One region of the Pectobacterium wasabiae CFBP 3304 genome, then DNA from elsewhere that is predicted to be linked to it. Evidence: predicted binding sites of a transcription regulator. Region 1 holds the regulator's gene; each other region holds the start of a gene.
What was found. Region 1 encodes CRP, which controls carbon source genes, mostly activating them, when cyclic AMP is high. Its sites were predicted from a motif close to ATGTGANNNNNNTCACAT; they were not measured.

Region 1 (3,042 bases):
TGTTGCCGCTGGAGGGGGTGCAGTTTCACCCGGAGAGCATTCTCAGCCAGCAAGGGCATCAGCTTTTGGACAATTTCCTTAAAATTTAATCGCATAGAAAGTTATTCTCTTCATCGGCTGATTTAATATTGCCTGTAATTGATTTTTTATGCATATTTATTGACTATATTTTCATTTCTGACGTAATGGACAGCAGAGTGAGGCAGCAAATGGCAGCAGAGCAGAAAGCAGTGACACGGGATACCCACGATAAAGTTATTTTGCCGGTTTATGCACCCGCGAAGTTTGTACCCGTGAAAGGTAAGGGGAGCCGCGTTTGGGATCAGGACGGCCGAGAATATATCGATTTCTCCGGTGGCATCGCCGTCACGGCGCTCGGTCACTGCCACCCGGCGCTAGTTAATGCCCTACATCAACAGGGCGAAAAACTGTGGCATACCAGCAATATTTTCACTAATGAACCTGCGCTACGCCTCGCCAGTAAGCTGATCGATGCCACTTTTGCCGATCGTGTGTTCTTTGTTAACTCTGGTGCAGAGGCTAACGAAGCCGCATTTAAGCTGGCGCGTCACTATGCGGTTAAACGCCATAGCCCGTATAAAACCAAGATCATCGCCTTCTACAATGCATTTCATGGCCGGACGCTGTTCACCGTTTCGGTTGGCGGACAGCCTAAATATGCCGATGGCTTCGGGCCTAAACCTGCGGATATCGTGCACGTTCCGTTCAACGATCTTGCTGCTGTTAAAGCGGTGATGGACGATCACACCTGCGCGGTCGTGCTGGAACCAATTCAGGGTGAAGGCGGCATTACCCCGGCTACGCCTGAATTTTTGCAGGGCGTTCGTGACTTGTGCGATCAACATAAAGCGCTGCTAGTGTTTGATGAAGTACAGAGTGGGATGGGGCGTACCGGTAAATTATTCAGCTATATGCACTATGGCATTACGCCAGATATCCTCACTACCGCGAAAGCGCTGGGTGGTGGTTTCCCGATTAGCGCGATGCTGACGACGGAAGAGATTGCATCAGCCATGACGGTTGGGGTACACGGAACGACCTATGGTGGCAATCCGCTAGCTTGTGCGGTCGCTGAAGCCGCGCTGGATATCATCAATACGCCAGAAGTGCTGTCGGGCGTAGCGGATCGTCACGATCGCTTTGTTAGTGAACTGGAGAGAATCAACCAGCAGTACAGCGTATTTGATCAGGTACGTGGTATGGGGCTGCTGTTGGGTGCAGAGCTGAAACCGCAGTGGCATGGTCGTGCGGGCGAATTTCTGGCTGCCGCAACGGCACAGGGGCTTATGGTGTTGATGGCGGGGCCGAACGTCATTCGTTTTGTGCCGTCTTTGATCATTGATGAAGATGATATTGTGCAGGGGATGGCGAAATTCGCCAAAGCGGTCGCTCAAGTGGTTGATACCGCGAACTGAGTTCACGATATTTTGTGATAAACCGTTTTGTACGCATTGTGCGATAAAAAAAGCGTGAGGCCGAGGCTTCACGCTTTTTTATTGGTAGGGTAGTACTGCGACAGGGATTTAGCGAGTGCCGTAAACGACGATCGTTTTACCGTGTGCAGAGATCAGATTCTGGTCTTCTAACATTTTCAGAATGCGGCCCACGGTTTCACGCGAGCAGCCAACGATTTGCCCAATTTCCTGACGGGTAATTTTAATTTGCATGCCATCTGGATGTGTCATGGCATCAGGTTGTTTGGCCAGGTTGAGTAATGTTTGGGCGATACGGCCAGTCACATCAAGGAAGGCGAGGTTGCCGACTTTTTCTGAGGTTACCTGAAGTCTGTTTGCCATTTGCGCAGACAGGCGCATGAGGATGTCCGGGTTAACCTGAATGAGCTGGCGGAATTTTTTGTATGAAATTTCAGCCACTTCACAGGCGGTTTTTGCCCGAACCCAAGCACTGCGCTCCTGACCTTCTTCAAACAGGCCGAGCTCACCAATAAAATCGCCCTGATTGAGGTAGGAAAGAATCATTTCCTTGCCTTCTTCATCTTTGATTAGCACTGCGACAGAGCCTTTCACGATGTAGTAAAGCGTTTCTGCTTTTTCACCTTGGTGAATCAGCGTGCTCTTCGATGGATACTTGTGGATATGACAATGGGAAAGGAACCATTCGAGAGTTGGGTCTGTCTGCGGTTTGCCGAGAACCATTCGCTATCATCCTCTGTTGTAATTCACTGCGCAAATTACAGGGGTCAGAGTTCCCTGTACGGCGTGTTTAACTGCTAAAAAAATAAAATTCAGTCTAGGCAGAATGACGTCAGGGAATATACTGGAACCACTGTACCCTTGATTTTCCGGCTGCTACCTTGCCGCACCGTAAACGTGGCTGGGTATGTCTGGCTACGTCATCATCTTCTTCGTTTCTGGGTTTGTCCAGAAAAGGTCTATTCTATTTTTGTTTTAACACAGCTTTAATGATGTGTCTTGTGTTGTCTCGCTTCAGCATGACAAAGCTCTGATTAACGCTGGTTTTTGTACAGTAACGATATAAATTTTCAAAAAATTTTTAGTGGAGAGGCATCATGCAGGCTCGGGTAAAATGGGTTGAAGGCTTAACGTTTTTGGGCGAATCGGCATCAGGACATCAGATATTGATGGATGGTAATTCTGGCGATAAAGCGCCCAGTCCGATGGAAATGGTGTTGATGTCCGTAGGAGGATGCAGCGCGATTGATGTGGTATCGATTCTGCAAAAGGGCCGTAATGATGTGGCGGATTGTGAGGTGAAATTGACGTCGGAACGCCGCTCTGAAGCGCCGCGTTTATTTACCCATATCAATCTGCATTTTATTGTGACGGGGAAAGGATTGACCGATAAAGTCGTCGAGCGGGCGGTTGCCCTGTCAGCGGAAAAATACTGCTCTGTGGCATTGATGCTGGGCAAAGCCGTTGAGGTGACGCACAGCCACGAAATTAGAGTGCTGGCATAATCTTTTTCTTGAGGCACTAATGCTGATCACTTAAGCCCGCTATTAGGGGAAACACAGAGGAGGTTCCCGCAGGAGGCCTCACC
Region 2 (3,042 bases), 2.4 Mb from region 1:
AGAAGGGCACGAGTTTTATGACGGTATCGATAGGCTTCTCGCGTAATAGATGAGAAGGGGTGCTCAGCCCGAGGATCTCTTTGGCGGCATGGTTAATGGCGGCAATGCGGTGCTGTTTGTCGATCGCGATGACCCCTTCGTAGATCGATTCGAGTAACGCTTTCTGCTGCCTGACCAGCATGCGGATCTCAAGCGGTTCGAGGCCAAACATCTGTTTTTTCAGATTACGTGAGAACCACCAGGAAAAGATAAATAGCGCGACAAACATCGCCAGAATGGCCAGCAGAATACGCGCCAGTTTACTGAACGTCAGGCTATCGATGTGAGTTTTCAGATAGCCCACGGAGACAATACCGATCACCTGACCATCGGCAATGATGGGGGCTTTACTGCGTAGTGAGACGCCGATGCTGCCGTGGCGCACCGTGATAGCGCTTTTTCCCGCTAATACGTCGAAATTGTCTCCGCCGACCATCTGCGTGCCGACGGGTTGGTCATTTTCTGTGTACTCGGAATGAAACAGGTGGCGTGCTTGATTGTCACCGATCACGATATAGCTTGCATCGCTGCGCTGTTTTAATTGCTGGACAAGGGTATGGATCTGTTTGATATCTCTATTTTTCACCGACTCAATCAGGGTCGGAATAATAGCCATCTCTCTGGCTTGCACCTGTGCTCGTGTACCCAGCTCAGAATACAGTTGCTTATCGATATCATGATAATAATAGATACCCGTCATTAGCAGTAGCGAAGAGAAAAAGACGATCAAATAGATAAATAATTTGATATGAAAGGAAAGTCTCAATCTCATGATACGCGCGAGCCTTATGGGGTAACTAGAAATAGTTACTGAATTTATCACGAATACTATTAAGAATGGGCTGAGAGAAAAAAACTTGTGAGCAATAACACGTTTAAATATGTTATTACCAATACGACGAAGGAAATAAATAGATAAAATTAAACGACTCTGTTGTGTTTGATAAACAACTTAATTACTTTTCATCAACATAATCATACCTGGGGAATAAAAACCATAAACGTCATAAAAATCTTAAAAATTATTATGCGGTTTAAATCATCTAACTGTCTGCCTAATAATCATTTTTTTAATATAAACCATAAAAATCATAAACACCTTTAAAACTCGAATTTTAATTTGAAGAGAGTCACATAATAATATTAACCAGCCCATTATGATTCGTTGACAAAATAAAACGGGGACTGAGTTATGAGTACTACTGATATTGTAAATAATGAGGCGGTTGGGAAGGTTTCATTAAAGGAAAAATGGTGGCACATTTTGGATACCTATAAAATAGGTATTATTCCTGTACCGCTTTTTGTGTTGGCTGGGGTATTAATCGGTATAGAGTGCCTGAGTGGGAAACTGCCAAGCGACATCGTTGTTATGGTGGCAACGCTAGCATTCTTTGGCTTTGCCTGTGGTGAATTTGGCAAGCGCCTACCGATTATCGGCAAGATGGGGGCGGCGGCAATCTGTGCGACCTTTATCCCCTCGGCGATGGTGTATTATGGCCTGCTGCCGGACGTTGTTGTTGAATCCACGACCAAGTTCTACAAAAGTACTAATATTCTGTATCTCTACATCTGCTGCATTATTGTCGGCAGTATTATGAGTATGAATCGGCAAACGCTGATTCAGGGCTTTCTGCGTATTTTTTTCCCGATGTTGTGTGGTGAAGTTGTGGGGATGCTGGTGGGCATGGGCGTGGGTATTGCGCTAGGTCTGGACCCTTTCCAAATCTTCTTCTTCCTGATTCTGCCGATTATGGCCGGTGGGGTGGGTGAAGGTGCAATCCCGCTGTCTATCGGTTATGCCGCGATTCTGCATATGGACCAAGGTGTCGCTCTGGGGCGCGTATTACCTATCGTGATGTTGGGTAGCCTGACGGCGATCATCATTGCTGGCATTCTGAATCAGTTGGGTAAACGCTATCCGCACCTGACTGGTGAAGGCGAGCTGATGCCGAATAAAGGTAATAGTCTGGGCAACAGCGAGAGCAGCGCTCCTGCTTCTGTCTTTAGCGGTAAAGCCGATGTGACGACCATTGCTTCTGGCGCGCTGCTGGCCATCCTGCTGTATATGATTGGTATGCTGGGCCATAAAGTGATTGGCCTGCCTGCACCGGTTGGCATGCTGTTTGCCGCGGTGCTGGTGAAGTTGGCTCACGGCGTTTCACCGAAAATGCTGGAAGGCTCCCAGGTCGTTTACAAGTTCTTCCAGACCTCCGTGACATACCCGATTCTGTTTGCTGTTGGCGTGGCGATTACGCCGTGGCAGGAATTGGTGAATGCCTTTACGATTCAAAATCTGCTAGTGATTGTTTCTACCGTGGCGGCGTTGGTCACGACTGGCTTCTTTGTCGGTAAAAAGATCGGTATGCACCCGATTGATGTTGCCATTATCTCCTGTTGCCAGAGTGGGCAGGGTGGTACTGGTGATGTCGCGATTCTGACGGCGGGTAACCGCATGGTGCTGATGCCATTTGCGCAAATTGCCACACGTATCGGCGGTGCTATTAATGTTTCGATTTCACTATTGATACTCGCCAACTTTTTAGTCTGATGTTATTCAGAAAATAAAAAGCTGCTGAGCTAAAGAAATAACTTTTTGAGAAGTACAGTGTTGAACAACTCACATAAGTTAACGAAATAAAACCGCTATTACACGTAGGTTTATTTCGCACGGGAAATATTATGAAACTTGCAAGCTATCGTTATAACGGTAAGGACAGTTACGGCATTTATACGGCAACGGGGTTAATCGATCTCGGCAGTAAAATTGGCCACCTTTACCCTGATCTGAAAGCATTACTGGCGCAGAATGCGCTACCTGTTGCATATGGATTCAGTGCGAATGCATCGGATATTCCAGTCGCAGATGTGACATTCCTACCGGTTATTACCACACCAGGGAAAATACTGTGTGTAGGGATGAACTATGCCGCTAAGCGTCAGGAATTTAATGAACTGAATCCTGCGCCAACGTTATTTGTCCGCTTTGCGGATTCACAAACT
Region 3 (3,042 bases), 690 kb from region 1:
AAAGCGGCTGCGATGGCCGCGAGGTTAGCGAAGTAAGCGCCTTTTGGCGTCATCGCTAACACGGCCAGAATAGACCCCGGAGAGGCAGGAGAAACCAAACCGCCACCCAACACGCTCAGCGTAAATACGCCAGTCATCCCGCCCAGAATCACCGCGATAATCAGGCGCGGATTCATCAATACATAAGGGAAGTAGATTTCGTGGATCCCGCCTAGGAAGTGAATAATTGCCGCGCCCGGAGCTGATTCTTTCGCATTACCACGACCGAAGAACATGTAAGCCATCAGCACGCCCATACCCGGGCCTGGGTTCGCTTCGATCAGGAAGAAAATAGATTTGCCGGTTTCTGTCGCCTGTTGAATGCCCAGCGGTGAGAAGATACCGTGGTTGATGGCGTTATTCAGGAACAGAATTTTCGCGGGTTCAACGAAGATGGACGTAAACGGCAGCAGGTTGTTCTGTACCATCAGGTTAACGCCGGAAGCCAGCACCTGAGAGAAGACTTCAACCAGCGGGCCAATCGCCAAAAACGACAGAATTGCCAACAACATACCGATAATACCGGCAGAGAAGTTGTTGACCAGCATTTCAAAGCCGCTTTTGATTTTACCGTCAACCATGCGGTCAAAACGCTTGATCGTCCAGCCGCCTAACGGACCGACGATCATCGCGCCGAGGAACATCGGGATATCGGTCCCGACGATCACACCCATCGTCGTAATTGCACCCACTACACCACCACGCTCACCAAATACCAAGCGTCCGCCGGTATAACCAATCAGCAATGGCAGCAAATACGTGATCATCGGGCCAACGAGCTTCGCCAACGTGTCATTGGGAATCCAGCCCGTTGGGATAAACAGCGCGGTAATGATACCCCAGGCGATAAATGCGCCAATATTGGGCATCACCATATTACTCAGGAAGCGACCAAAGTTTTGCACCTTGATCTTAATATCTGGTGAAAGCATAAAAACACACCCCTATTGAAACGCGCTGACAATAAGAGCGCGTGGTAATTATCGTGAGACGGCGTGGCTATAAAAACACCGATTGCCACAAGAATATTTCCGTCATTATTACTGTATGCAGCGCGGACTCTAACACGCTGTTTTCATACCGCAACCTCATGGCAGCAACGTGACAAAAATCACACAACCACCCTACATCAACGATACAAATAGGTGATTTACTTCACAAAAAACCGTTAAAAATGAAAAACTAAACAGATTTGTAGACAAATACAGCACCTTAAATGTGATTTAAATCACACTTTAAAGGTCGGCATTTGTTTTATTTATGTGATATGTATCACAATTTATTTTCCTCTCTCGCCTGCCAAACTCATCTTATCCAGAATACCGCCCCGCTCATATTGACTCGCTAAAGGAGGTTATTAGGGATAATTCACGCCATTTACCCCTCTGAGTGCATTCATTACATTCCGCTGTTGCACAGGTAGTGCCGCCACCATACTGTTATATTGCGCAGCCTGCTGTGGCGTACGGAATTGCACCGACGCGCCGTTAAATATCGGCTGATCGCCCTGAGCCTGAAGGAAATCCCCAACCTGGATCAGGCTTTGTGCAAACGACGTGGCATTCGGAATAGCAGGTAGCAGCGCATTCGTCGGCTGTATTACCGTGCGCGCATAGAGCCGCTCATAAGGAATTTGCACCTCTTCAGGCTGCTTTAACGTACTGTGGGCATTGTCGGCCTGTGTTTTTGCCGCCTGAACATGCTGCGCTAACAGGCTCATGGTTCCGACAGATTGCCTTAGCGCATCACGCTGCGTCAGATAGTCTTTAGGGACGCGAATACGGGAAATTTGCACCAGCATCGGCGTCAAACTGACGGACACCGCCTGATTAAACTGCTGAGAAAAGGTGGTTAAAATGGCGTAATCGTTGGTGAAATTACCAAAATCCTTCTTCTGCTCCTCCGTTAAGGCTGGCAATCTCCCATCCTGCTGCGACTGTACACTTTGCAGGAACGCAATGAATGCCTTGCGCTGGTCGGCTTCGCTGTCACCACAGGCAGCAAGCTGCAATGCCGCCAGAATAACCAGAACTGGCAGCAGCCAGCGTGAACGGTATGTCATCAGCCTTCTCATTCCCTACTCCTGTTATGCTTACTGCCCCGCCAGCCGTGCTTTATTCAGATAAAAACACGCTTTCCATGACAAGATTTTCTACGATATAAGCATAGTCGAATCAGGCTGGCTGTGTAGAAAAAGGCCAGACCTGACAACTAACACCCATCGTTTAAGCATTGAGATACACGGGACGATCGCAGGGTTTTTACCCACAGCGTAGTCCGTCGATGCGGGTCGTAACAGTAGGATGGAGATGTTCTGGAATGCGGAAAAAAGAACCCCCGAACAGGAGAACCTATTCGGGGGTTGAGATGACGATAATGCTATTGTCGTTATTGCAGAACGGAAATATCCGCAACCTGCAAGAACAACTCACGCAGTTGGCTTAGCAGCGTCAAGCGGTTCACTCGAACCTGCTCATCTTCCGCCATAACCATGACCTGATCGAAGAATGCATCGACCGGTTCACGCAGTGAGGCCAGCTCAACCAACGCTTCCTGGTAGCGACCTTCAGCAAACAGCGGTGTCAGTTTGTCACGCAACACGACAAGGTGCGTTGCCAACGTAATTTCTGCCGCGTCTTTCAATACGGCAGCATTAACGCTCTCATTCAGCGTGTCGGTAGACTTCGCCAGAATGTTGGAGACACGCTTGTTAGCCGCTGCCAGCGCCGCTGCTGCATCCAGAGAGCGGAAGTGGCTGACCGCTTTCACGCGGGCATCGAAATCGGCCGGACGGGTTGGACGACGCGCCAATACCGCCTGAATGGTATCCACGCTGTGACCTTCTTCCTGATACCAGGCGCGGAAGCGACCGAGCATAAACTCAATCACGTCATCCACAACCTTGGCATTAGTCAGCTTGGTGCCATACAGGCGCACCGCTTCTTCGGTCAGCGTCTGCAAATCGAGCGGCAGACGTTTTTCGACGATGATGCGCAACACACC
Region 4 (3,042 bases), 1.2 Mb from region 1:
GCGACGCCAGTGCCCGGCAAAATCACTCTCCGCACGCGGGGTATAGCGATGCAGAGGGAAGTTATGAGTCAGCATGTGACGGAATGCGGTCAGGTCGGTGACGGCACCTAGCGCCATCAGTTGGCAGCCGATATTGCCAAGCGTAGAAGCTTCGACCGGTCCGGCGAGAACCGGGATCTGGCATACATCCGCGCACAGTTGGTTCAGAAACGCGTTCTGGCTGCCGCCGCCGACAATATGCAACTGGCGGATCGGTGCGTGACGCAACTCACCCAATTCCAGTACGACCTGCCGGTAGAGCAAGGCGAGGCTGTCGAAAATGCAGCGTGTCAGTTCGGCATCGCTCTGGGGAATGGGTTGGCCGTGCTCACGGCAATAGTCACGGATCGCCTGATGCATGGACGGCGGATTGATAAAGCGATCGTCATTAGGATTAATCAGGCTAACGAAAGCGGGCAGGGCGGCGGCGGACTGAATCAGCGCCGCTAAATCCTTGATGCCACGCTCCTGACAGACGCGCTGTAGCAGCCACAGACCCATGATGTTTTTCAGCACCCGATAAGTGCCGTCTACGCCGCCTTCATTGGTGATATTGGCTGCCAGCGCACGCGGACAGTTAAACGGGGTGTCGCTCTCGATGCCCATCAGCGACCAGGTGCCGGAGCTGAGGTAGGCGCTATCACGGTTCTGTAACGGCGCACCGACTACCGCACTAGCGGTATCGTGCGTTGCGACGGCGGTGACGGGGATCTGGCGTCCACTCGGTGCGATCCAGTTTCCGACCGTGTGCCCCGGCTGCACCGGATTGCTCAACCAGCGGCGTGGTACGCCCAGATAGTCCAGCAGTTCTCCGTCCCAGGTTTTCTGCTCCAGATTAAGCAGTTGGGTTGTGCTGGCGTTGGTGTATTCGCAAACCCGTTGACCCGTGAGACGATAGTGAAAATAGTCGGGGATCATCAGCAAATGTTCTACTTGCTCCAGATCGTCGGAAGGCATGTCGCACAGCGCTTTGAGCTGGTACAGCGTATTAAATGGCAGAAACTGAATGCCAGTACGCTGATAAATGGCCTCACGGCTCAGTTCAGCGGTGACGGCAGCCATCACGCCGTCGGTGCGGTGGTCGCGATAAGAATAGGGTAGGCCGACGCGCTGCCCATTTTTATCGAGTAGTACATAGTCCACGCCCCAACTGTCGATCCCAATGCTATCGGGGGCGAGACCCATCGCATCAATTTGGTGTAATCCGGTAAGGATGTCGCATTCCAGCGCAGTCAGATCCCACTGGTGATGACCGTCCTGAAAAACCAGCGTGTTGTTGAAACGGTGAATTTCTTTCAGCGTCAGATGCTGCGTTGCGGTATGGAACGTCGCTAGCATCACCCGACCGCTGGATGCGCCCAAATCCACCGCCACGATATTCTTCACCGCCATAGCCGCCACTCCTTATCGTTGAATGTGTTGCAGTGTAAGGAGCGGTAACAGAAGCCACCTTCCGGTGAGTGCCACCTGTAACAGGCGATTGGCAAAATGACAAAGCTGACCGTGAAAGGGCTCACAATCTGGGAAAATATTCAGAAAATAACCATGAAAAAGTAAGGGAAAAAGCCGTGTGATCCTTGCCACACTTCACTCAATTAGGCGGGGCGATCTTAAAAAAAGTGCAGCCAGACGGCGCATGGGTGACGGTATTTGAAGGCTGGTTTTGTGGCTTATGACTACTCTTTTTCAAAGGTCGTGTTTTGCCAAAGGCTGAATGGAGAACTGAAATGACGTTACTTCGTGGTGATGATTTTTTTACTTCGCGTGCCGTGACGGTCGCGGTAGAGCCGCGTACCCCACAGACGGCCTTTCCTGAGCACTATCATGATTTCTGGGAAATTGTGCTGGTGGAACAGGGCGCTGGCGTCCATGTGTTTAACGATCAGCCCTACGCACTGTGTAGCGGGACGGTGTTCTTTGTTCGCGATAACGATCGACATCTGTTCGAAGATGTCGAAGGTCTGTGCCTGACCAACATGCTGTACCGTTCGCCGCGTGGGTTTCGCTTCCTGTCTGATATCGCCGCATTTTTGCCGTATGGTCCGAACGGCGAGTGGCAAGGGCAGTGGCAGGTGAATGCGGCAGGAATGCAACAGTTGAAGCAGTCGCTAAACAGTCTGGCGGAGCTGGCGCAGAGCGATGCGCCGGAAGCGATTGCCGCTAGCGAGAGCCTGTTTCTGCAAATTCTGGTGCAGTTGCGTCAGCACTGTTTCCAAACGCAGGGTAACGGTTCCGAGCGTCAGGGTGTGCAGGCGCTGTTGGGCTGGCTGCAAAACAACTACAGTGAAGAGGTTAACTGGGGCGGTCTGGCCGATCAATTCTCGCTGCCGCTGCGTACACTGCACCGTCAGCTAAAACAACATACGGGTATGACACCACAACGCTATCTGAATCGGTTAAGATTACTGGAGGCGCGTCGGCGGTTGCAGCAAAGTGATGACTCGATCACCACCATTGCGCACGCCTGTGGATTTAGCGACAGCAATCACTTCTCGACGCAATTCCGCAAGGCATTCTCGCAGGCGCCTAAGTCACTACGCCATCAGGCGTTTTCTCGTGAAGAGTAGGCAATAGCAACTGCGGGTGAGGGAATGGCGACAGCAATACGGGGTTTGAAATTACAGACTGAAGACTATTTCCTCACTGACAAGAATGCCGTGATGGTTGCCGAGCGGCACCCACAGCCGGTGTTCCCGTTGCATCATCATGATTTTGACGAACTGGTCATTGTCTGGCGTGGCAATGGTCTGCACCTCTGGAACGATGTGCCTTACCGCATCACCCGCGGCGATATGTTCTATGTTTCCGCGCACGATCGCCACAGCTATGAATCCGTCCACGAGCTTGAGCTGGACAACATTCTCTATATCCGCAATCGTCTGACGTTATCCGCCGACTGGCAAACTTTACTGCCGGGCGGAGAGCTTCCACAAAGCCAGCGCCACTGGTGTTTAGGCTCGGAAGGCATGGATACCATCCGCGAAAAGGTGGATGCGCTGACGC

Region 2: a site for CRP is predicted at 1,158-1,175, ahead of A7983_RS17385 (2-hydroxycarboxylate transporter family protein). Genes of this name have one in related genera too.
Region 3: a site for CRP is predicted at 1,183-1,200, ahead of A7983_RS08330 (PTS mannitol transporter subunit IICBA). Genes of this name have one in related genera too.
Region 4: a site for CRP is predicted at 1,608-1,625, ahead of rhaS (HTH-type transcriptional activator RhaS). Genes of this name have one in related genera too.

What each region holds. Positions count from the first base shown of each region.
Region 1 is NZ_CP015750.1:1,161,651-1,164,692, reverse strand. It holds gene A7983_RS05290 (aminodeoxychorismate synthase component II) at 1-89, shown strand, start outside; gene argD (bifunctional acetylornithine/succinyldiaminopimelate transaminase) at 210-1,436, shown strand; gene crp (cAMP-activated global transcriptional regulator CRP) at 1,545-2,177, opposite strand; gene A7983_RS05275 (OsmC family protein) at 2,552-2,959, shown strand.
Region 2 is NZ_CP015750.1:3,814,625-3,817,666, forward strand. It holds gene A7983_RS17380 (ATP-binding protein) at 1-811, opposite strand, end outside; gene A7983_RS17385 (2-hydroxycarboxylate transporter family protein) at 1,232-2,590, shown strand; gene A7983_RS17390 (fumarylacetoacetate hydrolase family protein) at 2,722-3,042, shown strand, end outside.
Region 3 is NZ_CP015750.1:1,854,951-1,857,992, reverse strand. It holds gene A7983_RS08330 (PTS mannitol transporter subunit IICBA) at 1-971, opposite strand, end outside; gene A7983_RS08325 (DUF3053 domain-containing protein) at 1,397-2,101, opposite strand; gene glyS (glycine--tRNA ligase subunit beta) at 2,428-3,042, opposite strand, start outside.
Region 4 is NZ_CP015750.1:2,325,548-2,328,589, forward strand. It holds gene rhaB (rhamnulokinase) at 1-1,431, opposite strand, end outside; gene rhaS (HTH-type transcriptional activator RhaS) at 1,767-2,606, shown strand; gene A7983_RS10535 (helix-turn-helix domain-containing protein) at 2,631-3,042, shown strand, end outside.